Regions from separate parts of the Peribacillus sp. QJM3NY_7 genome, predicted to be linked through region 2. Evidence: riboswitches for the same ligand, from Rfam matches in the RefSeq annotation. Region 2 holds a riboswitch; each other region holds the start of a gene.
What was found. A riboswitch is a leader RNA that binds a small molecule or an ion and turns the genes downstream of it on or off. The one in region 2 is predicted to bind S-adenosylmethionine.
Positions count from the first base shown of each region.

Region 1: another riboswitch for S-adenosylmethionine. It lies ahead of AC0VX1_RS21270 (methionine ABC transporter ATP-binding protein); the one in region 2 lies ahead of metK (methionine adenosyltransferase).
Region 3: another riboswitch for S-adenosylmethionine. It lies ahead of AC0VX1_RS02660 (sugar ABC transporter substrate-binding protein); the one in region 2 lies ahead of metK (methionine adenosyltransferase).
Region 4: another riboswitch for S-adenosylmethionine. It lies ahead of mtnW (2,3-diketo-5-methylthiopentyl-1-phosphate enolase); the one in region 2 lies ahead of metK (methionine adenosyltransferase).

Region 1 is NZ_CM149663.1:4,426,459-4,434,582, forward strand. Features, by position in the region: gene fabZ (3-hydroxyacyl-ACP dehydratase FabZ) at 1-193, opposite strand, end outside; gene AC0VX1_RS21235 (undecaprenyl-diphosphatase) at 305-919, opposite strand; gene AC0VX1_RS21240 (dienelactone hydrolase family protein) at 1,614-2,207, shown strand; gene AC0VX1_RS21245 (hypothetical protein) at 2,223-2,417, opposite strand; gene AC0VX1_RS21250 (Fur-regulated basic protein FbpA) at 2,443-2,649, opposite strand; gene AC0VX1_RS21255 (M20 family metallopeptidase) at 2,841-4,043, opposite strand; gene AC0VX1_RS21260 (MetQ/NlpA family ABC transporter substrate-binding protein) at 4,077-4,949, opposite strand; gene AC0VX1_RS21265 (methionine ABC transporter permease) at 4,971-5,621, opposite strand; gene AC0VX1_RS21270 (methionine ABC transporter ATP-binding protein) at 5,643-6,659, opposite strand; SAM riboswitch class I at 7,001-7,112, opposite strand; gene AC0VX1_RS21275 (GNAT family N-acetyltransferase) at 7,254-7,721, opposite strand; gene AC0VX1_RS21280 (nuclear transport factor 2 family protein) at 7,794-8,124, opposite strand, start outside.
Region 2 is NZ_CM149663.1:4,905,111-4,913,234, reverse strand. Features, by position in the region: gene pckA (phosphoenolpyruvate carboxykinase (ATP)) at 1-1,330, opposite strand, end outside; SAM riboswitch class I at 1,749-1,911, shown strand; gene metK (methionine adenosyltransferase) at 2,075-3,268, shown strand; gene AC0VX1_RS23635 (gamma carbonic anhydrase) at 3,558-4,076, opposite strand; gene AC0VX1_RS23630 (alpha/beta hydrolase) at 4,287-5,090, shown strand; gene AC0VX1_RS23625 (hypothetical protein) at 5,154-5,549, opposite strand; gene mnmM (tRNA 5-(aminomethyl)-2-thiouridylate-methyltransferase MnmM) at 5,897-6,469, opposite strand; gene mnmL (tRNA modification radical SAM protein MnmL/YtqA) at 6,466-7,425, opposite strand; gene AC0VX1_RS23610 (SMI1/KNR4 family protein) at 7,594-8,100, shown strand.
Region 3 is NZ_CM149663.1:539,510-547,633, forward strand. Features, by position in the region: gene AC0VX1_RS02650 (hypothetical protein) at 132-305, shown strand; gene AC0VX1_RS02655 (GTP-binding protein) at 800-3,541, shown strand; SAM riboswitch class I at 3,636-3,741, shown strand; gene AC0VX1_RS02660 (sugar ABC transporter substrate-binding protein) at 3,857-4,969, shown strand; gene AC0VX1_RS02665 (sugar ABC transporter ATP-binding protein) at 5,026-6,528, shown strand; gene AC0VX1_RS02670 (ABC transporter permease) at 6,530-7,534, shown strand; gene AC0VX1_RS02675 (nitroreductase family protein) at 7,601-8,124, opposite strand, start outside.
Region 4 is NZ_CM149663.1:3,158,087-3,166,210, forward strand. Features, by position in the region: gene AC0VX1_RS15030 (sensor histidine kinase) at 1-49, opposite strand, end outside; gene AC0VX1_RS15035 (response regulator transcription factor) at 46-732, opposite strand; gene AC0VX1_RS15040 (YncE family protein) at 734-1,696, opposite strand; gene AC0VX1_RS15045 (hypothetical protein) at 1,816-2,082, opposite strand; gene AC0VX1_RS15050 (hypothetical protein) at 2,190-2,432, shown strand; gene AC0VX1_RS15055 (DUF2188 domain-containing protein) at 2,469-2,636, opposite strand; gene AC0VX1_RS15060 (CobW family GTP-binding protein) at 2,703-3,629, opposite strand; gene AC0VX1_RS15065 (cupin domain-containing protein) at 4,064-4,597, opposite strand; gene AC0VX1_RS15070 (methylthioribulose 1-phosphate dehydratase) at 4,622-5,251, opposite strand; gene AC0VX1_RS15075 (2-hydroxy-3-keto-5-methylthiopentenyl-1-phosphate phosphatase) at 5,248-5,907, opposite strand; gene mtnW (2,3-diketo-5-methylthiopentyl-1-phosphate enolase) at 5,914-7,146, opposite strand; SAM riboswitch class I at 7,255-7,408, opposite strand; gene AC0VX1_RS15085 (pyridoxal phosphate-dependent aminotransferase) at 7,527-8,124, opposite strand, start outside.

The DNA of each region.
Region 1 (8,124 bases), 480 kb from region 2:
CTAATGCCTCTATGATCAACACACCTGGCATCACTGGGTAATCGGGAAAGTGACCAGAAAAAAACTCTTCATTTGCCGTGACGTTTTTAATGGCCACCGCCCTCTTTCCTTCTTCCAGTTCCAAAACTCTATCAACTAAAAGAAATGGATAGCGATGCCTGATAATGTCTTTGATTTCTTGGATATCAATCAATATTAAGTCCCCCATTGCGCTGGATTGCTTTCACTTAATTTTACCATCAGGATCATCATATGGATATTTTTGTATTATAAAAAAAGGCTGCCTTAGCAACCCTGTTTTCGCTTACAAATCCTTTGCTTTTTTTTCCTTCGATTTAGTTAACGGGGATAGAACCATTTCTTCACACCTCTCATATCCCCCTAATAATTTATGAATCAAGCTTATTTTAGGAACAATAAGGTATACCGCCAATCCTGAAATGGTGCTCAGTATTGCTCCTGCCAGCACATCCGCCGGAAAGTGGACACCTACCCAAATACGGGAAATGCCAACAAGGAAAGCCAGCATGATCCATAATAACCACCATCCTCTTTTGAAAAGCCAAAACGATACACAAAACGAGAAAAACAAGATCGTATGGTCGCTTGGAAATGAATTATCCACTGCTTTTTCAATTAACTGATTAACATTGGCCAATTCGGCAAATGGCTGATTATTCGAATGTAATCTCCCTGCCATTTTTCCCATCATTTCAGCCATTACAAACGTAATCATCCCACAAACAACCATCATCCTACTCTGTTCATTTCGAGTGAACCATATTACGATGACTGCCAAAGCTAATAAAAATACCATGTACTCGGCAATGAAAATGGCAGAAGGGTTTAAATAATCGTACTGTTTCCCTAAGTCATTGATCATTCTGAATACATTGGTATTCAACTCAAAAAAGTCCATTTCATACCCAACCTTCCTCTTTTTCTTACATATTAAAGAGAAAGGAAATATATCGCCATCGTTCTTCCTAACAGTTTAAGCTGTCGTCTTACAATTTTGTCACGCGGTTAAAGAAGCTTAGTGGGGTCTTGTATATTTCCTGAACTTTCTATATAATCCAAGGAAAAATACGGAGGTCAGTCAAATGAATAATGTAGGAACTCTGTTCTAATTCATGAAAAACAGGAAACGGTTTGGAATGCGATCACGAATGATGAAATCATTTCAAAATGGTATGCCCCGGGTTAAAAATGGAATATTCCTAAACTCCAGGTTGGAGAGAAGGCAATCTTCGTATTAATGCCTAGTGCACATAACAGCCTTAAAGAGAATGAAAGCATCCCAATGAGCTTTACAATCCAAGAGATAATCCCTTACGAAAGGTTTTCTTATTCCTCGGATTCGGATAAACTCGTTTACACTTTTGAAATATTCCCAGAATCCGAAGGCACTAGAGTATCCATTAACATGGACGGATATGAACTTAGTTTGGCTAACTTAAAAGCATGTTTAGAAGGAAAAGAACTTCCCTATACCTAATCATTCATTTGAAAGAGAATCTAGTTCATTTCCATGTTTATAAAAAATCGTTGCTGTCCCCCTTCTGGAGACGGCTGTATTTACAATAGAAGAAATTCGCACAAGGAGGTAAAAAATGCTGAACATACAGAAAAAGTCCGATACTGTCATCATTGTCATTCACGAAATATATGGCCTGAACCGACATATGCAGGATTTTTGTGAGTTATTATCAAAACAGGGTTTTGATGTGATCTGTCCGGATTTGTTAGAACGTGAGAGGCCATTTGATTATTCCGAAGAGGATGCTGCTTATCGGCATTTTATGGAGAACGTAGGTTTCACGGGTGCTTTATTTAAGATAAAGGATATAGTATCGGATATAAAAGATGCATACCAAAAGATTTTCATTCTTGGATTCAGTGCAGGGGCAACTGTAGCTTGGCTGTGCAGTGAGGAAGAGTGTGTCGATGGAATTGTTGGTTACTACGGTTCGCGTATTAGGAATTATGCAGAATTGGCGCCACGATGCCCTGCACTGCTATTTTTCCCACATGAAGAGCCATCATTTAATGTCGACGAGTTAATTTCAGCTTTAGAAAGTAAGGATGTCGAAGTTCATAAATTCATGGGGGGACACGGATTCAGCGACCCTTACCATTCAAAATATCATGCAGAATCAGCACAAGCAGCCGTTAGCAAAATGCTGGAATTTTTTATGGTGAATTAAGGTTCCGCATTCACCCTACTGCCGTTTTGTATGGATCCAATGTATGGAACCCGCATCACTATGGGGGTGACAGTCATTTTGAACCTTTTTATATTCTGTTTCCAATTCTTTCAAGGTTAACTTCATAAGCTGTTCCACCGTTTTATTTACAGTATGGATCATAAGTTTATAGATTAATTCCTTCCGCCTTTCTTCCACACCCTTCCTCATTTCACCCTCTCCTTTTATTCTAATATTATATGAAATGTATCCCTAGACAGGGGGAATGATCGTCGGATTCCTTCTCTTCGGTTTTGCTTATTTTAATATATTCATTCTCTAAATCGGTTAAGGTCAATTCAAATAGATGGATGTCATTCTTTTTATAAACTCCCTTGTTAATCAACTTATTGATCAGGAAGTTCCTTTTTTTCTCAATGGCTTTACGCAATAATGTCCCCATGATAAATCCTCCTTTTTAATACGTATTGACTTGCCCATTCACAAAAAACCGGAGACACCTCTTTACATGAAAGAAAAGTCTCCGGTTTTCCGGTCAATTAACCTATAATTCCTATTTATTTACTCGGTATTATTAATTTTATAATACTAACTCTGTGATCCGCAGTCAACAATTTTTTTCCTGCATCTTATTTATTTTTGCTTCGCTTCATGAAATGCCGCTTTCACTTGATCCAACAGGTCTTTATCCGAAAGCAATTTATACCCTGTAAGTGCTAGAGCTTTTGCTCCAGTCAGGATGGCCTTGTCTCCAGCAGGAGATTTGGCACAGTCGCGGAATTCATTCGTATGGGCAATCAACTCATCATGTCCAATTTTTATATAAGGATGTGCTGTCGGCACTGCATGGCTTACATTACCTGCATCCGTCGAGCCAAAGCCACTCTCTTTTCGAGGAGCCACCGCTTCCCCTAATTGAGTCAGTTCTTCTTTTAGCAGTTCATCCAGAACTGGATTGATGACAAAATCGAGCACTTCATTTTGGAAACGTTCCACTTTAACCGTGCTTCCCGTGGCAAGTGCTGCACCTTCAGCAACTGCACGTATTTTATTGGATACTTCTTGGCAAAGTTTCCATGTTGTTGCTCTAATGTAAAACCTGGCGGAAGCATATTCAGGAATGATGTTAGGCGCTTCCCCGCCATTGGTGATGATTCCGTGAATTTTGACCTCGGCCGGGAGCTGCTGACGCAAAGCATTAATGCCATTGAACAGCTGAATCACCCCGTCAAGTGCATTCACGCCTTCTTCAGGTGCAGCTGCTGCATGTGCTGACTTCCCGTAAAAATGAAAATCAAGGGGGTCGACAGCCAAAAACGGACTTGTTACACCCGTTTTTCCTGCAGGATGGATAAGGATGGCCGCATCCACCCCATCAAATAGACCGTGCTTCACAAAGCTTCCTTTTGCACTTCCATTCGGCCCGCCCTCTTCAGCCGGTGTTCCGAAAACGATCACCTCTCCGCCCGTTTCCTCCAGTACTTGGGCCAGGGAAATGCCTGCCGCCACACTCGTTGTGCCGATGATATTATGGCCGCAAGCATGGCCTAAACCCGGCAATGCATCATACTCGGCTAAAAAGGCAATTGTAGGTCCTTGCTTTGAAGAGTTTTTTTTGGCGATGAACCCTGTTTCATGGCCGGCAATATTGCGGGTCACTTCAAATCCTTCATTTTGAAGTATTCCGGTTAATGTATCCGAAGCGAAGAACTCTTGATTCCCAATTTCAGGTTTGGCATGAATGGCTTGACTCGTTTCGATATATAATTCGGAATGAAGGTCGATATGATCTTCAATGATCTGCTTATGCTGCTTCAGCACTGATTCTTTCGCCATGTCTTAATCTCCCCTTTTTCTTGAATGCATCCATTACTTTTCATTAGCTGGTTTTGTCCAAGCGTCTTGATAATTCACTAATTCATCTACAGAAACATAGGCAGGAATGGTGTTTCCTTTAAACGTTTTTTCAATGAACGCTTCCACTTCTTTCGATTGATAAAGCTCCACTAATTTTTGCAGCTCAGGACGATCGGCATTTCCCTTTTTAACTGCAATGATATTAATATATGGTTTCGCCGTTTTACTTTCATGGAATAAAGAATCTTTTAATGTAAGGCCTGCTTCGACGGCAAAGTTATTATTGATGGCTGAAGCATCGGCATCATCCAATAGACGCGGTGTATTGCCGGCAGCAACAGGCTGGATTTTCAAGTTTTTCGGATTTTCCTTAATGATTTCCAATGATCCCGATCCATTGAATTCTTCTTTCAATGTAATCAATCCAGCTTCCTGAAGCAGGAGCAGTGCCCGGCCAAAATTTGTTGCTTCATTCGGAACGGCTACCGTAGCACCATCCGGAAGATCTTCGAGACGTTTATGTTTTTTCGAATAAAGGCCCATAGGTGCAATGACAGTCGACCCGATGGCCTCCAATTTCAGATTTTGATCTTGAACGAATTCATCGAAATAGGCGACGGTTTGGAATGAATTGGCATCAATTTCACCTTCGCTTAACGCAAGGTTCGGTTGGATATAATCATTGAAAGTGACCAGTTCGATATTAAGTCCTTCCTCTTTCGCCAAATCGACTATGTATTCCCATGTTCTCGTATCCCCGCTGCTGACACCGACTTTCACAGTTTTTACATCATCCGAACTTCCTGATGCACCCTCATCGTTCCCGCATGCTGCAGCCACGATGGCCAATGCCAATACCATAATCGTTAATAAGATTTTTTTCATTTTTCCTGCCTCCTGTTATTTTTATCTTCTTCTTATTTTTCTTGAAACAAAGTTCCCGGTGGATTGCAATAATTGAACGATGATCACGAGCGCCGCTACTGTGACGATCATCGTCATCGTATCGAACCTTTGGTAACCGTAAGCCAAGGCTAAATCCCCGACCCCGCCTGCACCGACGGCACCTGCCATCGCCGTAGATCCAACAAGCCCGATTGTCGCTGTTGTAAATGTCAGGATCAACGAACTAAGTCCCTCGGGAATCAAAAAGCGGTAAATGATTTGCCATGTTGTCGCCCCCATCGCCTGAGCTGCCTCGATGATCCCTTTGTCCACTTCCAACAACGAGTTTTCCACAAGCCGGGCAATATAAGGAGCCGCGTAAAAGATTAGCGGAACAATGGCCGCATTCGTTCCGATCGCACTGCCGACAATCATTCTTGTAAACGGAATGAGTGCTACAAGCAAGATGATGAAAGGAACGGACCGCAGGATATTGATGATCGGGTTCAATACATTAAAAATCCATTTATTCTCCAGGATGTGACCCTTTCTTGTAATGACAAGCAGGATACCGAGCGGAAGCCCGATCAATCCGGAAAATATCAATGAGATGGCTACCATATAAAGTGTGTCACCGAAAGCTGTCGACAGCTGTTCTGCCGTTATTTCCATACCCCAAAGCGTATTACCCATTTATACTTGCACCTCCTGGACGAGAATCCCCTCATCTTTAATATATTGATAAGCCTTGTCGACCTCATTTTTGCTCCCGGTCACTTCGATGATCAAATTCCCGAAAGGCGTTTCCTGGATTTCAGAAATATTGGCTGATAAGACACTTAAATGAACATCATATTTCTTCGAGATCGTTGAAAGTAAAGGAGTACCCGAAGTAGTTCCAATAAAATTAATTTTCCAAATAATCGGGATATGGGACCCTATGCTTTTTAAGAAACTTTGTGGAATTTCGTCATGTATGACCGTTCTCACGAAGTTTTTTGCAATATCCGTTTGCGGCTTGGCAAAAACTTCGAAAACCGAACCTTGTTCAACGACGCAGCCGCCCTCCATGACCGCTACCTTATTGCAAATTTCCCGAATGACAGACATCTCATGAGTGATTAGCAGGATGGTGATATTGTATTCTTTATTAATTTTTTTTAAGAGCTGCAGAACTGCACTCGTTGTTTGTGGATCCAATGCCGACGTTGCTTCATCACACAATAAGATCGATGGATTCGTAGCCAATGCCCTCGCAATGCCGATTCGCTGCTTTTGCCCGCCGGATAATTGTTCCGGATAACTCTTTGCTTTGCTCGATAAGCCAACGAACTCCAACAGCTCGCCTACACGTTTTTGAATTTCCTTAGCTGGAGTTCCCGATAATACCAGCGGCATGGCAATATTATCAAAAACAGTTTTTGAGTTTAGTAAGTTGAAATGCTGAAAGATCATCCCGATTTTTTTCTTTTCTGCCCGTAATTCCTTCGGGCTTAATTTGGTTAAATCCTTGCCACCAACAATCACCGAACCATCTGAAGGATGTTCAAGCAAATTGACCAACCTGATTAACGTACTCTTTCCGGCCCCGCTATAACCGACTACCCCGAATATATCCCCCTTTTCCACTGTCAAATCAATGCCCTTCAAAGCCTCGACAGTCTGTTTCTTTGTTTGATAAACCTTTTTGACATTTTGAAACTCAATCATCCAATCTCCCCCCACGCTGTTTATTTGTACGAATTCTTTATCCAGAGAGAAGAGCTTTGCAACGTTTCATAATGATAGAGTTAATTTTCGAAATTCACGAGTAAAACTGCAAAATTCACGAGTAAATGCACCAAACTCACGAGTAATTACGTGAAACTCACGAGTAACTGCGCCAAACTCACGATTATTGCGCGAAACTCACGAGTAATTGCACCCATTCTCCAAATAACCATATACATTTTGAATAAACAAAAGAGGCCTCTTCCGTCATCAGACAGAAGAGGCCTCTTTTAGACATAAAAAAGAGTAAACTCTTAAATTAATTATCTAAGAAAAGCTCCTTCTTATCTTTCAAACTTTCGTCCGTTGGAATTAGCACAGTATTTTTACAAAAGTAAAAACCCGCTGCCGAGGTATCATAGGGCCAAGTCCCTCCACATCTCTTGATAAGAATTAACGTTATATTTAATTATGTCCTTCACTATATATTCTAATTTCGCTAAAGTCAACCATATTTTTCATCGCGATAAATAGTTTCATAGTATAGTGAATCGATACTTTTTTATTATATCAATATATTTTATATTTCTACTTTTATAATGATTTGCTCATTCTCCATACAGGGTATTTTTCATTTTCTTCCCTTATCTTCACCATGCCTGAATTCGTATATAAAGAAATCGCCCTTTGATTATCCGGAGAAACCCTTAAGTGATATTCGGATACATTAAATTGCCTGAAAAAGTTTTCTGCGTAGCGGACCAATTCCTTGCCAAGGCCTTTACTGCGGTATTCGGGAATAAGATAAAATAGATTCACATAGCCAATTTCAGTTCCTTCGTACTCCCGAATTTGAAGTTCCATTTGTCCAATCGCTTCTTGGTCCTTTTCAATGATCACCTGTCCATCCGGAAATTTGCGGACCCTTTCTTCCATTCGTTGCAGATAGGCATGTTCATCTCCAAAACCCGCATCAGTTCCAAAACTTACAACAAAGGAATCTTTCCGAAATTTAATGATAGTATCTTTATCTTTGTCCGTATCAATGGTACGAAAGATCAACTTCATCACTCCTATCATTTTAGTGAAATAGTTTTCAAGCAGGGAAAACTTTCTTTTTCATAAATAAAAGTCTTAAAGGGGCCCTTTTGTTTTTGTGCCTTGATGAAAAAACATCTGCCATCTTCCATTCGCACATTTCCAGATTGAACTTCTTAAGGTATGTTCCAGCTTATCTTCATCAAAAATCCGGTATGTAATTAACACGGTATCATCAGACAATGGATGCATCTCAAATTGACTTAGGGTCATGTTCACAGCTCCGGCTCCCTCTTGCCCCATAAAATCGCTTTTTGACCATATGTTACCCGAACTGCCGAACTCAAAGAAATCATCTTTCAATAATGATGAAAGCTCTTCTGGAGATGTACGAACTTCAGATTTTAACAATTTCTCCTCCAGCTGA
Region 2 (8,124 bases):
TGTAAGCAAGTTTCATACGGCTTCCAGTTCCGTATGCACCGCCAGTCCATCCTGTGTTGACAAGGTATACCTTTGCATTGTGCTCGTCAATTTTATCACCAAGCATCTCAGCATAGCGTGTAGCTGGAAGCGGTAAGAATGGTGAACCGAAGCAAGTGGAGAATGTAGCTTCCGGTGAAGTTACGCCTCTTTCAGTACCAGCCAATTTACTAGTGTATCCGCTTAGGAAGTGGAACATTGCCTGTTCTTTGGAAAGCTTGCTGATTGGAGGCAGAACGCCTGAAGCATCAGCCGTTAAGAAAATGATTGTATTTGGATGTCCTGCAATACTTGGGTTCACGATGTTATCGATTGCTTGCATTTGGTAAGCAGCACGAGTGTTTTCAGTCAATGAACTGTCATCATAGTTTGCTTCACGCGTATCCGGGTCAACAACAACATTTTCCAATACAGCACCAAAACGGATTGCATCGAAAATTTGCGGTTCTTTTTCACGAGAAAGGTTGATCGTTTTTGCATAGCAGCCGCCTTCGATGTTGAATACGCCGTTAGAAGACCAGCCGTGCTCATCATCGCCAATCAATTTACGGCTAGTGTCTGCTGATAAAGTTGTTTTGCCCGTACCGGACAGTCCGAAGAATAAAGCGACGTCCCCTTCACGTCCTACGTTGGCAGAGCAATGCATTGGAAGGATTCCAGCCTCTGGAAGTAAGTAGTTCATGATCGAGAAGATCGATTTTTTCATTTCTCCTGCATATTCCGTTCCGCCGATCAGGATCGTACGGCGTTCAAATGATACGATGATGAACGTTTCGGATGTAGTTCCGTCCACTTCTGGGTCCGCTTTGAAGTTAGGTGCAGAAACGATCGTGAATTCAGCTTCGTGACCTCTCAGTTCCTCTTCGTTTGGACGGATGAACAAAGTATGGGCGAAAAGGTTATGCCAAGCATATTCATTAACAACACGGATGGGAAGACGTGATGATTCGTCTGCACCAGCGAAACCTTTAAAAACAAAAATCTCTTCTTTTGCTTTTAGGTAGTCAACTACTTTATTATATAGTTTATTGAACACATCTTCGGAAATCGGCCGGTTCACTGGACCCCAATCGATTTTATCTTTAACTGATGCTTCTTCCACGATATATTTATCTTTAGGTGAACGACCAGTATATTTGCCAGTTTCAGCTTTTACCGCGCCGGTTGATGTTAAAACGCCTTCATTTCTGCTTAGTACTTTTTCGACCAATTGAGGAACTGATAGTTGAGTTTGCACATTGTTTCCTGTTAATAATTGGTGTAACTCATTAGAAACATCTACAGAATTCATATATGAGGTACCTTCCTTTGTTTGAGTTTTTAGATTACAATTAGTATAACACATTCATTTAATTAGTCTATACTATTTCTTTTAATTTGTGATTATTTTCAGCTAGCCGCATTAATCATTTTAATCCGGCAGGAACCGAGTCAGGATGATCGCATATACTTTCATGAGGAAAAATTTATTTAAATAGGAAGTAAGTAAGTAATAGGAAAGTCAGGGTGTCGTTCCTTTTCGATGTTCAATACTTTATTATTAATGGAAATTTACAATATTCCTATTCGTATTTTGCGTTGTAAACCCCTCTAGGACTTAGTATCAACATGTTTTTTCAAATGAACGCCATTCTGGGTGGAAATGTTCTTTTTAGAAAAGCATTGACAAGTTCCAGCCAGATACGATAATATCTTAAATTGTACGGATTCTCTTATCCCGAGTTGGTGGAGGGACAGGCCCTTTGAAACCCAGCAACCTGCCATATTGAACTTGACTCCAAGATCGATCGCCGAAAATAAAGCGAAGGTCTTCAAGGAATAGTGGTGATGGTGCTAACCTGAGCAAGGTAAAAAACCCTTGAACGATAAGAGTGAAAGGATAGAAGACAGAATTTTAAACCTTTCCTCATTTGCCAGGGAAGGTTTTTGTGTTTTTTATAAGTAATTCTGTGTCTATAGTTGAAACTAATGAGGGAAACGAGTTCCGTAAAAATCAGGCTTATGCCTACAACATACTAACTTCCAAGGAGGAAATATGATGTCAAAGAAACGTCTATTTACTTCTGAATCTGTTACAGAGGGCCATCCGGACAAAATTTGTGATCAGATTTCAGATTCCATTTTAGATGCTATCCTAGCTAAGGATGCAAATGCACGTGTTGCGTGTGAAACTAGTGTAACTACAGGTCTTGTACTTGTTGCTGGTGAAATTACAACGTCCGCTTACGTGGATATCCCGCGTATCGTTCGTGATACGGTTAAAGGAATTGGCTATACACGTGCGAAATACGGTTTCGATGCTGAAACTTGTGCCGTTTTGAGTTCCATTGATGAGCAGTCTGCCGATATCGCAGCTGGTGTCGATAAAGCATTGGAAGCTCGTGAAGGAAACATGTCAGATGAAGAAATCGATGCAATCGGTGCAGGGGACCAAGGTCTTATGTTCGGATTCGCTTGTAATGAAACAGAAGAGCTTATGCCGCTTCCGATTTCATTGGCGCATAAACTTTCATTCCGCTTGGCTCAAGTTCGTAAAGATGAAACTCTTGCTTACCTACGCCCTGATGGTAAAACACAGGTAACCGTGGAATATGATGAGAATAACCGTCCTGTACGTGTAGATACAATCGTCATCTCTACACAGCATGATGCAGAAATTACGCTTGAACAAATTCAAGCCGATCTAAAAGAACATGTGATCAAAGCTGTCGTTCCAGCCGAGTTGATCGATGCAGATACTAAGTACTTCATCAACCCGACTGGCCGTTTCGTAATCGGCGGACCTCAAGGGGATGCTGGTCTTACTGGACGTAAAATCATCGTTGATACTTACGGCGGATACGCTCGTCACGGCGGCGGTGCATTCTCTGGTAAGGATGCTACTAAAGTTGACCGTTCTGCTGCATACGCTGCACGTTACGTTGCGAAAAACATCGTGGCAGCCGGCCTTGCCGATAAAGCGGAAGTTCAATTGGCATACGCAATTGGTGTGGCAGAGCCTGTATCGATCTCCATTGATACGTTCGGAACTGGTACAGTTAGCGAAGAAGTCCTTGTTGACCTAGTTCGCGCAAACTTCGACCTTCGTCCAGCTGGTATCATCAAAATGCTTGACCTTCGTCGCCCAATCTACAAACAAACAGCTGCATACGGACACTTCGGCCGTACAGATGTCGATCTTCCATGGGAACGCACGGACAAAGCAGAAACATTAAAAGCACAAGCGTAATTCATATAAAAAAAGGTGTCCCGTTATTTGCGGGGCACCTTTTTTATGGATTAACTTAGCCGTCTGCGGGAATAATTCAAGAAATCCCAAAGAAATTAAACTTTAAGGGCCATACTCGTGAGCTAGAGCGATTTACTCGTAAGTTTGGAGCAATACTCGTGAATTTGGAGCAAATACTCGTGAGTTTTAGCGAAATACTCGTGAATTTGGAGCAAATACTCGTGAGTTTCAGCGAAATACTCGTGAGTTGCGTTCACGTACTCGTAATTTTCAGTCAAGTGAACGTGCGTTACTTTATTCGTTCCGCCGTTTTATAGTATTGGCCTTTTTCGGCGTATTCGCGTACGATGCGTTCCATATCCTGACGATCTTCTTCATTGATTTCACGGATGACTTTAGCTGGACGTCCGAATGCCAACATATTCGGTGGAATGACTTTGCCTTGGGGAACGAGACTGCCGGCACCGATGAAAGCCCCTTCGCCGATTTCGGCTTCATCAAGTACGATCGATCCCATGCCAATTAAAGCTCCTTTGCGGATTTTACAGCTATGTAATATGACCTGATGTCCAATGGTTACTTCATCCTCGATGATCAATGGATTATTTGGGCTTTGGTGCAGGATGCTGTTATCCTGTATACTGACTTTTTTTCCGATGATGGTTGGGGATACATCACCGCGAATGACGGAATTGAACCAGATTGATGTTTCGTCGCCAATTTTGACATCACCTGTGACGACAGCATTTTCAGCAATATAAGCGCTTTCAGCAATTTCAGGTTCTTTGCCTTTATACGGATAAATAATCATTTTCAATCATTTCCTTTCCGAAGTGAATGTTTTTATGTATTATTTTAATATACCGTATGCAAATACACTTGGCTATTTATAATAGCAATGTACAACTTGTTAGATTTCTTTTTTGTCGAAAATCACGAATATGGTTATAATTTATATATATTATTTCAACTATCATGGATCGTACACAACAAGTGAAAAGTGAAAGGGGGATTTCGAATGTGGAAATGGGAGACAGAAGGAGACGCAAAGGGCGTCATTGTCATCATTCATGGGGCAATGGAACATCACGGGCGTTATAAGTGGATAACACAAATGTGGCTTTCAGCTGGATACCATGTCGTCATGGGCGACCTTCCTGGGCAGGGTATGACTACTCGCGCCTACCGGGGACATATCGATTCCTTTGATGAGTATTTGGACGAAGTGAAAAGCTGGATAGAAGAGGCTTATGAATATTCGTTGCCGGTCTTTTTACTTGGACACAGCATGGGCGGTTTGATTTCGATACGCCTTCTTCAGGAAGAGGAATGGGACATTGCAGGGGTGATTCTTTCTTCTCCTTGCTTGGGCCTCGTGACGAAGCCGCGGAAGTTCCTTACAATGCTCTCGCATGGTTTGAACATCGTTATGCCTCAGTTCAGGGTGGATTCCGGATTGACACCTGAAATGGCGACGAGAAGTGCGGAAATTCGTGAATCCGATAGAAACGATACCTTATATATCACAAAGGTTTCGGTTCGCTGGTATCGCGAGCTTGCACAGGCTATGAAGGATGCTTTTGAAGAGATTCCTGAATTTCAGGATGTTCCGCTTTTGGTGATGCAGGGCGGAGATGACCGAATCGTGAACAAGAAGGCGGTTCGTGAGTGGTTCAATTATAATTTGGCCAGTGAAAAGCAATATAAGGAATGGCCGAAGCTTTATCATGAAATCTTCAATGAACCGGAGCGTGATGATGTATTTCAATATGCGCTGAGTTTTGTTGAAAACCGTTTAAAGATATTAGGGTATGTCGTTTGATTCCGTACATACTTCAGGATAAATGAAAAACTGCCGAAGTTAGCCTTCGGCAGTTTTTTTGGATCAGCCTGCGTTTTTAAGCAATTCGTTCGACTTGATGACCGGTGCCCAGAAAGTAACCGGGTACATAAATTGGTTCAAATGAGGAAGTTCCTTTTTGTTGGATAATGCAGTGGATAGGAGATAAATGGATTTGAAGGTCAAGTCATTGGCGAATAGGTCTAAAAGCGTCGCTTTCATATTCATGATCGCTTCATGGTTTTGGGTGGAAATCATTAAATCGAGCTGTGGCAGGAACTTATCAAAATGATGGTCAAATTGTTTGAGGCCCTCCATGGTTTTTTGTTCTTCTGTCAACGAGTTGAGCGAGCTGACAAAATCCCCGTATTGCTCGCTTGAATCCCTTTTGATTTTTTCAGTCAATATATCCGTCAGTAATGAAGTAGGCAAATGTTCCATTTTCTGCACCCTCTTATCTATTTTCTATCATTATAATCATTAAAGACGAAAAATTCAAAAAGTTAAGATTGGTAATTCTGCTGCCTGCGAGTTCGGATTGAAAAAACACAATTCTTATAGAACGGTGTTCAGACTGTAGATGTTTGTCTACAGTTTTTATGAGGGTTTGTAAAATCACGAGCGTTTTCCACTCTAGGCACTCGCTTTCCGCGGGCGGTCCAGCGCCTGCGGGGTCTCCCCTGGACGCGTTTCGTGTGGAGTCTTGCACACTCGCTCTAATCAAAAATTAGATAAAACCGCTTTTGTCTACAAATGAACACCGTTCGAATAGAACGGTGCCAGATTTATCATCTCTTTTCAATCGCGACAATGAATGGCGGATTGTTTGCTTGGTTGATGAACCCGTATCTCAGGATATGGGCTTTCTGTTGAGGGAAGTTCTCTACATAATCCATCAATGCATCCCGTTCTGCCGATCCCCCTGGATGACCATGGTATATGACGAGGATGATGATGCCTTCAGGCGCCAGCAGTTCGAACAGCTGTTCAATGGCTGATATCGTCGTCTCGGCTTGGGTGATGATTGATTTGTCTCCGCCAGGTAGGTAGCCCAGGTTGAAGATGGCGCCTGTGACCTTTCCGGAATGTTCTTTCCTGATATATTTGCTTAAATGTTCATGCCCATCGTGAATGAGGGTGCAGTGCTCTTGTAAATTCTCGGCGTTCAGTTTTGCCATTGTGGTTTCGATCGCTTCTTTTTGAATATCAAAACTATAGACATGTCCGTCTTTACCTGTAAGTCCTGCAAGAAAGACGGTATCAAAGCCGTTGCCCATCGTGCCATCTATGGTTATATCCCCGGGGCGGACCGCTTTTTCCAGCAGAATCCTGGCGAAAGGCAAAATTCGATCTAGCTTCATGATTGTACCTCCATGTGATGATTTTTCCCCTGCCAGCTGTTGCGGCGTTTCAGTTCGGCGTCAATGGCATTCAGGACATCCCATTTATTGACGCTCCACATTGGACCGATCATCAAATCGATCGGACCATCACCAGTAATGCGGTGAACGATCATTTCTGGAGGGATTATTTCCAGCTGGTCACATACAAGGCTGACATAATCGTCACGGTCAAGAAACTCGAGCAGGCCTTTTTCGTATTGTTTGACCATCGGTGTCCCTTTTAATAGATGAAGTAAATGGATCTTTATCCCCTGCACATCGAGTTTGGCGACTTCACGGGCTGTTTCCATCATCATGCCGTAATCTTCCTGAGGCAGGCCATTGATGATATGGGAGCAGACACGGATGCCGTGCTTGCGCAGTTTATCGACGCCTTCTTTGTAGCAATCGAAGTCATGGGCGCGGTTGATCATCGTTGCGGTCTTTTCATGGACCGTCTGGAGACCCAGCTCGACCCAAAGGTAAGTGCGTTCGTTCAATTCCGCTAAATACTCGACTACATCATCTGGAAGGCAATCCGGGCGTGTCGCGATGGAGAGTCCGACGACACCTTCCTGGGTCAATACACTTTCATATTTCTCGCGAAGCTCTGCCACGGGTGCATGCGTATTCGTGAATGCTTGGAAATAGGCCATATATTTTCCATCTTTCCATTTGTGGTGCATCCGTTCGCTGATTTTTTTAAACTGGACGTCCAAGGGTTCAACCCTGCTGCCAGCGAAGTCACCAGAGCCTGAGGCACTGCAGAAGGTACAGCCGCCATGTGCGACGGTGCCATCACGGTTCGGACAATCAAAACCGCCATCCAGGGCAACTTTAAAGACCTTATGTCCAAAATGTTCTCTCAGGTGGTAATTCCATGTATGATATCGTTTGTTGTCCGTTGCATATATAAACGGGTTTGCTTGATTCAAATCAGCAACCTCCTAAATAAAATAAAGCGCAACATATATTATACAACATTCTCGCAGCTAGGTCTTTTTTTGAAAAATAAGCGTATACTGTATACTTGAAGGCTAAATATTTTGCCGCTATTTCCAGTTTATCTTTGAATGACTATATCCAATCGGGAGCTGATGGACATGACCGGTCAAGTTGAAGAAGCGATCAAACAAATGAAAAAGAAATTAGCCGAAAATAATCAGGTGATCGAAGTAAATGAAGATGGATTCACATACAAAGCCACTTGCACCTTCAATTCACCTGCTTCGGATGAGCAAATTCATTCCTTTGAAAAGAAAACCGGACTGCTTCTGCCTGAGGATTATAAGGAGTTTTTAAAAATAACCAATGGATGCCGTCTGTTCGATAATGTGGAATCAGGCGGGGAAAACGATTTATACAGCTTGGATGATATTATTAATTACACATATGAAAATTCCTACGAGGGATGCTATAAAGTGGCCTGCATTTATCAAGATAATATTGTGATCGATGGGGAAGCCGTCGCCAAAGGCGATAAGGAGTATTTAATGGTAAAAGGCCATATCGATGATTTTGAAGAAGGCGAGAAGCTCCATATGGGCTTTGCCGAATGGATCGAACAGTTCATTTCCCATCAAGGTGAGAAGTTTTGGGATAAAGGTTGATTGCTCAAAAAAAAATGATAATCC
Region 3 (8,124 bases), 1.2 Mb from region 2:
ATTAGTCCCCATTTGGCGAAACCAACTTTATCAAGAGTGTTTTTCGAAGAAGAATAGGATATTACTCCCTATTATCTTTCTAATCGCAACTATATTATAATAGAAGGCAGAACACTAAAGGAGACAACAACATGTCTGAAAATAAAAAATTAAGCCTGGCGGATGCAGTCAAACAAAAACTGGCTCAAAAGCAAGCAGGATCAAGTAAAGATAAACTGGAAACAGGCGTTGTGAAGAAAACGAAACAGCTAAAAAGCCAGTTGACCAAAAAGCCGAATAACCAACGTAAGCGTACAGGGGTATAATCCTAATTCGTCAAAGGACAAGTACTGTTCGGAGCTTATCAGTGAGCAGTTACCTTTTATGAATGAGGGTACTGCTTTTTTATATGATACAAAAATGGGGATTAAGTAATGGACGAGCCAGAGTGACTTTGTTTTTTACCGTTTATAGGTAAGTTGAAGGGCTGGGCTTCTGGTCATTTAGAGGGATGGAGAATGGTTCGCTCACTTCTAGCTGATATGTGGTAAAACTAGAAAAACATATTTTCTCGAAAATGGAAATGACATCTCTGTATCGGTTTATTAAAAACATTACAGTTCTAGTTGGTTCTGTTTTAAAATTGTAAGAGTGGTGACATGTTGTTACCATATTGTTTTGTTAAAATAACATTTTAAGGTTTTGTAAATGATTTTTTAACTAAAGGAACCTATAAATTGAATATTAGGTCTGCTATGAGTCTTATAGAATCAGTGATTATCCTTTAATTGAAAATATGAAATATATCGGGGGAATAAAGATGGACGAACGTCTGATCGGAAAAAAATATTATGAAACGATGCTTGAGGATACAAGGAAGCATCCCATTCAAGCTTTGGGTGAAATGTTCCTCGTGGAACAAAAAAAGGAAAGATCCGATTTAACCGCAATTAGATTTGCACAAGGAGAGGTATATTTTCAGCACCATGACTATGAAGCAGCCATTTTTAAATGGGAAAACATAGAAGGGGAACTTGGTTCATGGGCGAAGAAAAACATCGCTGATGCGTATTTTGAATTGGATATGTATTCAACCGCAGAGGATATCTATAAATCCGTCGATACGGATGAATCTGTCTTGAAAACAGAAGTTCTTTTGCAGCTGTTTTCCCTGTACATAGTGGAATCGAGAAATGATTTGGCTTCCAAAGTCGTGAAAGAAGCAGTCGAGTTTCAACCAGACTACCCGAATGTCACTGAAATTGCACGCGCCTTTTTTGAAGAACAAAAGGATTGGAACAGTGCGGTGGTATTAGCGGCGAATGAAAGTATCCGTACAGAGTCAATGGGCTGGTTCGATGTGCTGAAAACGTATATCCAGCAGGGTGTTGCCCAATCGATGGAGCCGGATTATTTCTCAACTGTCCTTGGTTCGCTATACACACTCGACCAGGAACGTTTCGAGAAAATGACGGTTGCCCTTTGGAAAAATTATAAATATACGGATGCTTATTTCGAATGGTTAAGAGTGATTAATAATTTGATAGATACCATCGAATTGAACCATGCGGATGTATGGGATGAGCTTTCCGTCTATTACAGGGATGCATATGCAGGTTTGTTAGAAGGAACGCATCTAATCAAAGAATTAGGTCCTGTCGTGCCAAGGTTGCTGGAAAACTGGCTCAAAATCGCAGACGGGGAGCTTTCGCTGTTTGCGGCGGCATCCACGTTGTCCTGGAATGAAATCTTCCCGGATACGATTAATGCGCTGGTCATTCAGGATGCGGAGAGCCTGCTTTCGAAATCGCCTAAATTGGGAGGCGGACTGGAAGCGGGAGAGAAACTGTTCAATTCCATTATCCAGTGGGCTGAAGATAATGATTTAAGGGTTGGAAATAAGCTTAAATGGATGGTGGAGGGGCTTAAAGATACCAGCAATTTCAATCTCCTTCTTGCAGGAAGTACAGGAAATGGCAAGACATCCTTTATTCAGTCAATCGTTGGAGAGAGCATTGCTGCTGAGGACCATTCTTCCCTAGTCAGTGTCAAAGACGGGGATGATTTGGAAATCCTTGAAATTACCGATACAGATAGCAAAGTTGTCGAGGAGCTAACTGATTTGGATGAAACACGCCGTCAGCGCGGGACTATAGTCGATGTGACAATCATCAGTGACTACCTAAGAAATAATCATTTGCGATTATTGGATACACCGGGTTTCAATGGGGAACAAAGCGTGGAATCCGATTTCCAAGGCTATTTACATGGCAGTGATGGCCTGATGTTCGTTCTTGACGCCCGGGCTCCTTTCACCGGCAGCGAAAGGGATCTGTTATTGGAAATTCAAATGATGGCACCTAAACTGCCGATCCATTTCCTATTAAATAAAATGGATACGATATACAGTGATCAGGTCGCAGTCCGGATGGAAGACGAAACATGGGATAAAGTGAATGCATATTTCCCGAATGCGAAAGTGTTCGCTTTCTCCAAACATTATGACAGCAGGCAGCAATTGAAGGACCTTTCAGCCTTCCTTCAATCGAATTATCAAGATGATAATTGGAAGGAAAGAAGATCTGAAAAAATCCTGGCATTCATTCGTAAAACTTTATCTTATCTATTAGAAAAACGGACAGCCAATGAGCGGAAATGCGAGCATTCCATCTCTTGGAATGAGCAGATGGAAGTGAAACTGAATGGAGCGGTCAATCAACTGGCTGATCTGGAAAAAGAAAAAAGTGAAAATATCATAAGGTCGTATCGTTCGCTTAAGGACGAAGTGAAAAGTCAGCTTTATTCAAAAATTCCTGAATTACTGAGGGATTGCTCTAAATCGTTAACGGAAAGCAGTGATTTCAGTCAGGTCCATGTACAGTTAAACCAGGAAATGAATGAGCGGATTCAAAACTTCATTTCTGACAAGATCATGCCTCAATATTACCGTTCTCTTCAAGACTGGATTGCCAGTTCCCAAATGGAGTTCTCACAAAGCCAGCAGTTCATGGATGAGATGAGTGCCGGATTCAATGAATTATACAAAGAAGAACGGATTACACTGGCAGGTGACTTCAGGGTATTGGATGACTGGCGCCGTGATGCCGACCGGATGACAAGCAGTATCCGCATCGAAAACGTTAATATCCTTTTGCGCAGGACTCCATCACAATTGCTGCTCAAAGGAGCAGGTAAGCTATTTGGGGCGATACCGCAAAATAAGGCCAATATGTACAATCGTTACAAGAAATACCTGGAAAGTGAAGATTACCTGGATGTTGCCGAAATGATCACGGAACGTTTCCTAACCCAATTTGGATTGTTTGAAAAATCATTGGATCGGGACATCTCACTTTTCTATCGCAGTTCATTTGCCTTACTTCAAAAAACGATAGAGCAGACGCAGACTGAAATAAAAGACCACCAGGCTGCATTGGAGCATATGAAAGAAAATCCTGAGGTTTACCGTGATCCGATCACGTTGTTCGAAGTGAAATTAAGGCAGTTGGAGAGGCTTGAAAAAATCGAGAAAAAGCGTCTAGCCCAGCTCCAAAGAAAATAAAAATAACAGGAAACATTTCAAATATTCAAAAATCTATTGACTTTACGACTATATCCCTATAAAGTGATAATTACGAAAACGTAACACAATATATCTCTTATCAAGAGTGGCGGAGGGACTGGCCCTAAGATGCCCAGCAACCGTTCCATTAGGAATTGGTGCTAAATCCTGCAAAACAGAAATGTTTTGACAGATAAGAGAGGGACAAGTCTGCAAAACAGCCGATTAAACCTCTCTATATTAGAGAGGTTTTTATTTTGGGATTTACACCGACTTAACTGATAAGACTAATTAGAAAACATGGAGGGGAACAAGATGAGAAGGTCTATTAAAGGGATATTCATTTCTGCCATCGCTTCGGCTTTGCTTTTAACGGGTTGCTCTGCAGGGCAGAGTTCCACAGAATCGAAGAAAGAAGAAAAAGTATCATTTGAAAATGTCCCGGAGAGATTTGCTGATGGCGATGGAGCCAAAATCAAAGTGATCCGTAAAATTGGCGGTGATGATCATACTGCCCAATACCTGGCGGGGGCGAAAGAAGAAGGAGAAGCACTGGGGTTTCAGGTCGATACGTACACAGCCAATGGTGATACGGCTAAATACCATGATGCGATAGCACAGGCTTTGGAAGAAGATTACGACGGCTATATCATTTCACATGGTGATGATGCCGCAACTGTAAATGACGTTCAGAAGTTGGTTGATGCAGGTAAAAGCGTTGTCACATTCGATTCAATAAGCGATCTATCTAAAATAGAGGGCGTGACATTAACTTCACAAGATGATGAAGCGCTGGCAACATTGGCTTTCGATAAACTGATAAAAGAACAGAAAGGTGAAGCGGCAATTGCATATCTTTGGGTGGATGGTTTTCCTCCAATGGTAAGAAGAAATGCAGTCTATCAGGAAAAACTAAAAGAAAATCCCGGGATTAAAGAAGTCGAAAGATTCGGAGTGGCATCCGCAGATACTTCGGTTCAGACACAAAATGCTGTAGCCGCAATGCTGAATAAATACCCTAAAGGTAAATTGGATGCCATTTTCGCAACATGGGATGCCTTTGCTATCGGTGCAGCCCGGGCGATTAAAGAAGCGGGCCGCGATGAAGTGAAGATATATGGAATTGATGTTTCGAATGCAGATCTCCAGGAAATCCAATCGGCTGATAGCTCTTGGTCCTACACGGCAGCAGTCGATCCCAAGTTGATCGGTGCAGTGAATATGAGGATATTGGCTAAAAAATTAGCGGGTGAAGAAACACCGCAAACATATGATTTGGAGGCATCACTCATTTCGCAAAAGCAAATCCAAGCTTCAAAAGAAGCGGTAAACATGGCAAACCTGTCTGATATTGTCGATGGCTGGGGTGTATCGACGGAATTTGAAGAAGATTGGATGAAGGTTTTGAAAGATCATTATAAAAAATAAAAAGAGACACTCTCTTTCCAGCGAAGGGAGTGTCTGTTCTATAAGGGGGAATGGACATGGGCAAGCAACTAGAAATGAAGATGATTTCGATTGAATTTCCGGGGGTGAAGGCGCTAAGTGATGTTGATTTTTCCGTACAATCAGGAACAGCCCACGCATTGGTCGGTGCAAACGGAGCAGGGAAATCGACGTTAATGAAAGTTTTATCGGGAGCCCATGTTCATTATTCAGGTGACATTTTTATTGATGGGATGAAGCGGGATATCCGCTCGCCAAAAGCTGCTCAGGCACAGGGCATTCAAATAGTTCATCAGGAAGTGGATACCGCCCTTATCCCTTATTTAACAGTTGGGGAAAATGTAATGTTGAATGATATGGTCCAAAACATGGGAAAAAAACAAAGGGTACATTGGAAAGAACTGCACAACAAAGCCACTTCTATTCTTGAAGATATGAAAATTCATGTCCCTTCGAAAAAGTTGGTTAGAGACCTGACCTTGGCTGAAAAACAGATGGTCCTGATAGCAAGAGCCGTTTCGACAGAATGCAAATTCCTGATTCTCGACGAGCCAACTGCTCCGTTAAGTCATACGGAGACGACAGAACTTTTTCGAATTGTAAATGAATTAAAGCAAAAAGGCGTGGCAATCATTTTCATTTCACATCGTCTGCCTGAGATTTTTGAAATCTGTGAGGAAATTACGATCATGAGGAATGGGGAGCGTGTCACTTGTCGAAAAATCGAGGACATAACCCGTACCGAAGTGGTAGAGAACATGCTCGGGAAAACCATGGATGAACAGTTTCCTGAAGTGAATGCTTCGATTGGAGACGTAATTCTGGAAGTGAACGGATTGTCAGATGCCGAGAAAGTTAAGAATGTCAGTCTGAATATTAAAGCAGGCGAGATAATCGGCTTGGCTGGGCTGGTCGGGGCTGGGAAAACGGAGCTGTGTAAAACCCTTTTTGGTCATACGTCCATCACAGCGGGTGAAGTCATCCTGAATGGTCGAAAGCTTTCTCTGAAATCACCGCATGAAGCAGTAAAAAGCGGGCTGGCACTTGTACCTGAGGAACGCAGGAAAGAAGGGGTCCTTGTACAGGAATCAGTCTCGGCAAACTTGACTGCAGCCAGTCTCGGCAAATTCTGCAAAACATTCAGTGTCGTCGATCGTAAGGCGGAAAAGGAAAAGGCGAAGGAAATGATCGCAAGTCTCGGCATTAAAACACCTTCAGGGGAAGTGAAGGTCGAAAACCTATCCGGTGGTAACCAGCAAAAAGTTGCGATTGGAAAATGGCTTATGGCAGATGCGGATGTATACATATTCGATGAACCAACGAAAGGGGTCGATGTCGGAGCCAAGAAGGATATATTCGAATTGATTGCAAAGCTTGCAAGGAATGGAAAAGCGATCATTTATGCATCCTCCGAGCTTACCGAAATCATTGGCCTTACCAACCGGACCTATGTGTTATATGACGGGAGCACTGTCATCGAATTAGAAACAAGCAAAACGAATGAAGAAGAACTACTATTCTATTCAACAGGAGGTAAATAGGATGAGCATACCCATTCCTGTTACACAGACAGCGAAAGCGAAGAAAAAGGTGGAACTATTCGACTTTTTCTATAAATACGGCACAATATTGACGATTATCATTCTGATTGGAATTTTCGCCGTATCCAATCCATCTTTCATCCAAACGTCTAACCTGATAAACATCCTGCGTTCCATTTCAATCGTGACCATCATTGCGATCGGCATTACGATATCACTGACCGTGGATGGCTTCGACCTTTCCGTCGGCTCCGTCGCATCATTGGCCAATGCCATCGTCATCTCGATGTTTGTCTGGTTTTCCCAGGATACATTCATCGCCATATTAGCTGCGGTCGGTGCCTCACTTTTCGTAGGGGCTTTGAATTCATTCATGATCGTTAAATTGAGAATTCCCGACATGCTGATGACTTTGGCTACCATGTTCATTATCCAGGGAATTGCCCTTACCTATACAAAAGGGGCTACGGTTTCGCAAAATATGGTCATGCCAGACGGGACGTTCGCAACAGGACTGATCAGCCCGTTTTTCGCCAAAATTGGCCAGGTACCGTGGATAATCCTGATCATGGCCGTCATTGTGATAGCGACCCATATCTTTTTGACTTATACGAAGCACGGTCGTTATATGTACATTATTGGGGGGAATAAGGAAGCGGCGAGACTTTCCGGGATATCGGTTAATAAATACAAAATCCTTGCCTATCTGCTTTCGGCTCTATTTGCTGCAATCGGGGGGATTGTCCTTGCTTCAAGGGTCATGACATCGGAAATCAATTCAGGGTCACCCTATTTAATGGATGCCGTCGCGGCAGCCTTCATTGGTTCCTCCGTTTTGGGAGCGGGAAAACCGAATGCGTTTGGAACCTTTGTCGGAGCAGTCCTGATCGGAATCCTACAAAATGGGCTGATCATGATGTCCGTTCCGTATTATGCGATGGATATCGTCAAAGGAACAGTGCTGGCCCTTGCACTCGCTGTAACCTATTATAAGCAAAAACATTAAAGTTTTACGAAAGATTAAGAAGAAAGAGGAAGAGGGTTCTTTTTAGCCCTCTTTCCAATACACTCACTATATTTTGTTTTTATAAATGACTTTGCTAACGTCGTGTCTTACTGTTTTGTGACCTTCTTTCATTCCTTTCCCCATGGCAATAAGCATAACATCTAAATACCTATCGGAAATGTTTAAGGCTGACTTTAATTGTTCGGAATCATACCCGGACATTGTAATGGTTTCAAGACCTGCCTCGTTCGCCAATAAAACTAATGACATTGACGCCAGGCTTGCGTCTCTTATTAATTCAACCTTTAAATCTTCTTTTGATTTATTTAGATAATAATTGATCGCCGCGTTTGTTAGATAATCCCTTACTGATGCGTCAAAATAACCTTTTTGGAACTCATCCTCATGTATCATTATGATATTTTCCTTTTCGAATGCTTGATAATCACCTAGTATAAAAATCAGTACTGAGGCTTCAATTACCTGTTGTTGATTAAAAGCGATGGGCAGTAACAAATTCTTTAAATATGGTTCATCTATAACCAGGTATCGTGTTGCTTGAATATTGTTTCCGTTAGGCGATTTACTGG
Region 4 (8,124 bases), 1.7 Mb from region 2:
TAATGGTGAGCCATAATTTAAAAGAAAGGGTTCGCCATTCATAGATCATTTCTTTTCCTCTATCTTATAACCGATTCCCCAGACGGTTTGAATGTAATCGGCCGCTCTTAATTTCATTCGTAACGTTTTAATATGGGTATCCACAGTACGTAAAGATCCTCCATACTCACCGCTCCATACATTTTCAAGCAGTTGTTCACGGCTGAGTGCCTGGCTTTTATGACGCATGAGGAATAACAGCAATTCGAATTCTTTCAAGGTTAAATTGATTGGCTTCCCTTCCACTAAAACCGTTCTGGATTGTAAGTTCAAGCTAATTTTACCGAATCGGACATGGTTTTGATTCTCTTCATTCAATGATAATTTCCCTGTCCTTCGCAATACCGCTTCGACCCTTGCGACCAATTCTCCTGGATTGAAAGGTTTGACGATATAATCGTCGCCGCCAAGCTTCAGCCCTTTCACCTTATCCCATTCTTCACCTTTCGCACTGACAAATATCACAGGGATCTCCCCAATTTCGCGAATTTCTTCACAAACGGAGAAACCGTCCATACCTGGCATCATGATATCCAATAGGATTAAATCCACTTCCTCTGTTTCAACCATACTTATAGCTTCTTTTCCATTCGCAGCTTGAAGGCATCGATAACCTGAGTTCAGCAAATACATTTCAACTAGATTACGCATATCTTCTTCATCATCCACGACTAAAATGGTGTAAACATGCATGTCATCTACTCCTCAACATCAATTGGAATGGACCTTCGCCGACTTTGATTGTTTTTTTAACATCGACTGTTTCAGCATCCATTACATACACTTCATCACTATCATATCCCGCCACGACCACATCTTCATTAAAGTTCGCCATTTCAAAGGGGTTGACGCCGACCACTTTGCTTTTGACTTCCTCATATTGATCATTCAATTTATATAAGGAGCTAGTCCCATGACTAAGGACAAATATCCCTTCCTCATTTTCCAGGAACTTTATCGGCATGGTTGGGGCCTTAAGCTTTTTCTTCAACTCTCCCGTTTTTGCCGAATAAATATAAAGATCTTCTTCCACTTGATCCCCATCACCGTGTCCTCCAATCCATATTTCATCCTTTTCTTCCCTTAATAATGTGCCTGTGCTGGAACTATGTACGGGAAATTCGAAATCGACCTTTTTCGTTTCAAGATTTATCAATGAACATTTGGTATCACCAAAATTAATAACATATAATCGATTCGCTTGCTCTCCTTGAAGAACGGTCAAGGGGCTTTTACCAACCTTGACAATATCCTGTTCCTCCCCATCAGCATTTAAAAAATAAATGGAGTGATTCGATTGATTGACCGCCACGATGCTTTTTCCATCACGTAACAACTGCATATTGACGATCCCTTTTCCAATTTCCCAACTGTTTATCAGTTTTCCTGCAGATAAAGAGTACACTTGGACTTTCTCCATCTCTTTTCCATAAAGCAGGATAGTATCTTTGTCTGCCAGGAGCAGGGCTCCGGTAAATGGTTCTGAAATATCCCATTTTGCAAAAGCATGATAGTTTGCGTCTATGAAAGTCAGTGAGGTATCCTTGATATTGACAGTTGCCAGGAAAGATTGACTTTTATTGATTTTAGTAAATGCATTACCGCTAATACACCCCGTAAGCAGTACGATGGCAAGAAAAAGCCCGCCCCACTTCATAATTTTAAGCTCCTTATTCATTAAATATCTATTTTTTTAAAATTTTAACAATGATTTGTGAAAAAAGTATGAAGCATAAAAGAATATTTGCTAACAAGCATCCGTACACACTCAAAAAATCATAATCTTTCCAATTCAGTGATATAGGCCATTACAATCTCATTTTTCATTTCTTCCGAAAGCGAAGATTCCATCACGCGTTTAATAGAAAGGTAAAATTTCTCCAATACTGGTTTTCGGGCGCGGGGATGGGCATTTTCATCCAAAAGCTCTCGTCTGATGAGTTCCGGCAACACTTCCCTTCCCCCTCCATCGTTCACCTTACGATTGTTCCATATGCTTAAATAAGCCACCAGTAATTCTTCTTGCCTGACATTTTCTTTCATAGTATCCCTTCCATCCATTACTAATTTATACATATTAATGTTCAAGTTTGTAAAGACTATCTTATAAGATATCATGCTTTTTAAAATCCAAAAAAGGAGTGAGTACAATGTCTCAAGTATACCGCTGTCCGAATTGCCGGACAAATAAATCTCGCTTCAATCTCATTCAGCAAGTAGCAACACCCATTAAAAAGGATCCCCAATCCGGTGAGATTGTTGAACAATATTCGAACGACTCCCTTCTGCCATTCCATCTAGCATATAATGGTCCTGAAGTTCGGGTTCAGTGCGCTGCCTGCGGATTGATAGAAGACGAAAAGACATTTGCCGCCTTTGGAATGCAACAATAAAAATGGTCAGACCCCTATGTGGGTCTGACCATTTTCTCAATCATTTCCTACTAACATCTTAGCCCGGTCTATGGCAATTGGAATGGCTTTTCCATCCTCATATCCTTCATCCAATAAAGCATTCGCGATTTCTATAGCCTTTTCCCTGACATCTTCATCTAGATTCTTCATCGAGTTTGGGTAATCGTCCTTATTCCATGGCACTGATACCGCCTCCTTAATAAGAAAGTCTTCTTTTCATGTTTCCCTTCTTTAATGGGCGGTAAACGTTTATCGGGCCGCTTTCGCTTCCAAAGCTTTCAACTGACCGATCAACATTTCCTTATCCAACTTTTCCCCGATCATGACGATATTCAATGGCATTTTCATCATTTCATTCATATACATCGGCATTCCGTAGGAGTATTGGAATAAATGCGGGTATTGTGAATGTGTAAAGGAAATATATCCTTTCATTCGATAGACCGTTTCCGGAAGGGCCCTAAGCCACTCTTCAAAGTCGGTTTGTGCCACAGCACCTTCAAATGTATGAACGATTGCAGTTAAGTGCAAATGGTCATGTACATCAAGCTTTTGATGTACATTATGCCTTTTGCTTTGCATTTGCTGCAATGATGCCAATGAAACGGCTGCATACTCCGTCAATAAACATACAGCATCCGTATTCAGCGCCTGTATCGTATATATTAGCTGTGCGGCCTCCATCTCACTTACCATATCCGCTTTATTCAATAAAATGAAATCGGCATGATGGATTTGCTCTGTAAGCAACTGTCGAAGCTGCGGAGACAGTTCCTCCCGATCGCGCCACCTTAATAAATCGACGACCGTGATGATCCCTTTATACTCAAGCTTTTTGGCGAAAATCGGCGACATGATGCCATCCAATACTTCAACTGGATGAGCTGCACCCGTCGTTTCAATATAAACCGCATCCAGTTCATTTTCGGTTAGTAACTCATGAAGCTGAACTTCCAGTTTATCTTGAATTGTGCAGCAAATGCACCCGTCAAACAACTCCTTCAGAGGCACTCCATCACCAATGAGTCCGCTGTCAACCGATACACTGCCGAGCTCATTTAAAAGCACTGCCACTTTTCTGCCCGCTTCACTTTCCTGTTTTAAAATATTTCGAAGAAGCGTCGTTTTCCCGCTGCCGAGAAAGCCGCCCAATATGTACACTTCGGTCGTTTTCATTCTTATCTGCTCCTAAATCCGGTTAAATTCGATTCCGTTAAATTTTATCATAATTAGCTTATTAAAGCACTTGCCGGATTCACATAAAAAAACCAGCCCGTAAGCTGGTTTCAGACTATGCAAATTCGAAGAAAAGCGAGTTCGTCTGCAGTTTTTTATTTAAAAACATCCAGTCGATTTCAGAAATCCTCTCCCTTTCCGCCGACTGTCTGCCAAGCCGCATCAAAGCAAGCGCCTGTGGGTTCTCGGCTAGACAGTTATTCGGCAGGAGTGTCGCAAGTTTCTTCAATCTTGCGGGATTTCTTTCCTATAAAATAGAAAAAACACAAAGGGATTAATGTTTTTTAAAAAAATCAAGATTAGGTGAGACCATTCCGACTTCCCTTTTTTCTACAAATAAAAACCAGCCCGTAAGCTGGCTTTTCAACATTGATTCATGCTTGAACTTCGTCTTTTTCGTAAATTGGCACCCATCCTGCAGCTGTTACGAAAATCCGGACAGCAACAGTTTTCCTATCTTCCGCGAGCGTGAAATAATGTCTTGTTGATTCTGGTACACTAATAAGATCTCCTGGATTAAGCCGTACATCAAACCACTGTTTATCATTGCCTTCAATGGCAAAGATACTCGTTCCACCTGCTATGAAACGCACTTCATCATCTTCGTGATGGTGTTCCTGCTTAAAGTTTTCAAGCATTTGATCCAAGTTCGGATTTGCATCGGATAATGTGATGATATCATGGGCTTTATAGCCTCTTCTTTCAGAGATTTCCGCTATCTCTGATTGGAATGTTACAAGGATTTCCTCCTTGTCAGCATCTGTTAGATCGTATTTTTCTACAAGATGTGCAGGTAATTTAGAAATGTCCCATTGCTCATAAATAACCCCTTGTGTTTCTAAAAAACCTTTTACCTGTTCACCGTTTTCAATAACCTCGTTTGTTTCATGGAATCTGATCGTCGCCATCATTCATTCCTCCTCTATGAGTATTTATCTTATAGAACCTGCAAACGCCTTTTGTTGATTAAGTAACAGTTGATATTGAAATAAAAATTCGCAGGCTTCAAGTATTCTTTTTGCCTCGAATCCGCTTTTGCCCCAAACCGTAATGCCATGATTGCGTATCAGCACAGCGCCAGAGTCTTCTTCGACATGCGGCTTGAACTTATCGGATAGCAACGGTATGTCAGCGTGATTATATATGATTGGAATCCGAAGCTCCGAATCTTCATCCCACCGACCGGTCGCTTTAATGATTTCATGATTACGAAAGGAAACTTGGCCTTCATCTCCGTACAATTCCGAAATCACATTATTTTCAACTGTATGGACATGGAGTACACAGTTCGCATTGGTTTTTCGGTAAATGTCTGTATGAAGTAACGTTTCGGCCGATGGTCTTAGGTTCGTATCTTCAACTGGTTTTCCTTTTAAATCCACCAGTAAAAAGTCCGTATCCGATTGCTTCCTTTTATCCTTACCGCTTGCGGTAATATAAAAGAAAGGGCTTTTGGGTTCGCGGATGGACAAATTCCCGCTTGTTCCCATAAACCAATCCCTTTCGGCCAGTTCAGCTTTAATATCTGCCAACTCAAGCCATTCTTTAGAATGAGTGTTCACGCTTTAACCACCTCCTGCTGCTTTATGATGTCAATTACATCAAAAAATGTTTCGAATCCTTGATGTGGAATTCCTTCCCTACCGCATTTTTCAAGCAATATGTCACGGGCTATGACAAAATCGGCCTGTTTTGCCGCTTCAAAATCCGTAACTGAATCTCCAATAACAAGTTTAAAATCTTCCGGACCCGCAATTTCCCTCATAATGGATGGCTTGCAGCAACCGCAATCATTATTACATTGCTCATCACAAGCATGTGGCCACTCAATATAAATCTTTTCCTTATCAAAAAATGCATGGTTGCAATAAACGGACTCTGTTGGCAAGATATCATTCAAAAGGGGGGAAATGAAAAAATCCATGCCCCCGCTTACAATATATAAAGGGATATTGGCTTGTTTCGTATACTCAACGAATTCATAAAACCCTGGTCGAATGCCGGCCGTTTTTCTTACATATTGGATGATGTCATCCTTCAAGCCACTATCAAGCAGGGAAAACATATCCCCAACTCCTGAAGATATACTGATTTTTTGCTGAAGGACACCGTCTTTCAACGCTTCCCATTCCGGAGGCGCAAATTTCTTCATAATTGAAATGATATTATCTGTGTTGGTGATCGTTCCGTCAAAATCACAAAAGATGATCGGTTTCATTATTTCTTATAGCCCTCCCCACAACACAAGAGCTTTTTTTAGGGTTTCTTCCTCAGCCGCCGCTTCAGAAAGTTCCTTTCCTGCCAGAACGGCTTCCACAGCAGAACGGAATGCCTTGGCACCGCCCTCTGCTCCGTCAGGGTGCCCGTGAATTCCGCCTCCGGCATTAATCACACTATCAAGCCCGAAATCCTTGATCAGGTCCGGAACCATGCCCGGATGAATGCCTGCAGAAGGAACAGGGAAGGCTTTTTTCCATGAAAGTTCATCTCTTGTCAGAGCTTCAGCAATCGCTAAGGTCTCCGTTTTTTCAAGTGCGACATTTCCATAAGGGGAAGGGAACAAGGATAAATCCGCACCTGATAATCTTACTAATTTACCAAGCAATAATGGATAGCCGATACCATAAAATGATGAAGATGCCAATGCCCCGCTATATGCGGGGTGCGCCATGATCGGCAGCTTTATACGATCATGTTCACTCAAGGCCTGCAATACATCCAAACCATATGTATGAACGTTGAACAATAAAGCATCTGCCCCTGCTTCAGCCGCTTGCTCTGCCTTATCCAATAATTCAAAAGTTTTCCCAGATAGATTGACAGCATATAAAGTACGGTGGCCAGTGGTTTCATAGACTTCATTCAATATTCTTTTTCCCGTTTTTATTCTATCGAAAAATGGAGTGAGTTCCTGGTCGAAGAGGATCTCATCATCCTTAACTAGGTCGACACCTCCCAATGCTTGTTGCTTCAGTTGCTCATTATGAAATGTTAGGTCTCTTCCCAATACACCTTTAAAGATGCTCATCACCAAGGGCCGGTTAAATACGCCAAGCTTTTCCCTTATGCCTTCAATGCCAAATTGCGGCCCGGGAAAAGCTTTTTGAATATCACCGACAAAATCCAAGTCTATAAGTTTTATTTCACCGTCCAATGAAAGTTTGCCGAAGACCGTCGTAAGGATTGCAGGTAAATCATTGGAGAAATTCCTTGCCGGATAGGCAATTTTAATCAGCGAACGGTATACTTTCCGATTAAAGTAGCTGTTTGCCCTCTCTTCTTCAGATAGGGGTGTCACCGATACGACGCGTCCCTTATGTTTTTCCAGTTGTTTCTGTACCAAATGCGGCAAGTCCGTCCATGTCCCGACAGTCAGACCCAAGGCAATGCTCTCTGCTTTTTTCTCATGATTTCCAATAAAGTCATGAATTAAATAAGTAGCGACTATCTCGCTCATCTGATCACTCCTATAACACGTTAGTAAACTCTCGATGTCACTATTGGCCTGAGATGGTCTCAAAATGGCAAAAGCCCCTTCATAAAGAAGAGGCTTTAAAAAGCCATCTTCTTATCTCCCAGCCATCGGCTGCAAGAATTAGCACCGTGCCTTGTGGATTTCAAAAAAATCCGGCGGAAGGATTCCGCCCCATTTTACAATGGAATTACGGTCGGTTGCTGGGCTTCATCGGGCTAGTCCCTCCACCTGCTCAAAATAAGAAAACGCTGATATATAAGTTGCATCCAAGTATCGAAAGATTAAGAATTTATTTTGTATTCTGACAGGTAATTCCTACTTTGTCAATAAGTTTTAACTATTTAAAGGTGAACCTTATTGCATTAAAATAAGTTTAATGTCCGTATTCGTTCCACAGCCTCTTGCAGCCGTTCTTCCGAAGTCAGTAGCCCTACCCTGACATAACCTTCGCCAAATTCACCGAACCCATTCCCTGCGGCAACAGCTACATGGGCATGCGTTAATAAATAGTCCGCAAAACTCTCGGACGTAAAACCTCCAGGTACCTTGAGCCAGGCAAAAAACGATGCCGCTGGAGCTTTGACTTCCCAGCCGATGGACCTCAATCCCTCAATGAAAACATTCCTTCGCCCCTCGTACATTTGCACTAACTGCTCTACACAGGTCTGTGAGTCAAGCAAAGCGCTTGCCGCAGCTTCTTGTATCGCCGGGAAAAGACTCACATAAAGATGGTCTTGTAATAGTTCAAGAGCTTCTATTACACTCTTATTGCCCACTGCGAAGCCGACTCTCCACCCTGCCATATTATATGTTTTCGATAGAGTGTATATTTCAACTCCTACATCCTTCGCTCCCTCCGCCTGGAGAAAGCTTATCGGTTTTTTTCCGTCGAATCCGATCGCCCCATAGGCGAAATCATGGACCACACAAATTGAATGTTCTTTTGCAAAGGAGACGGTT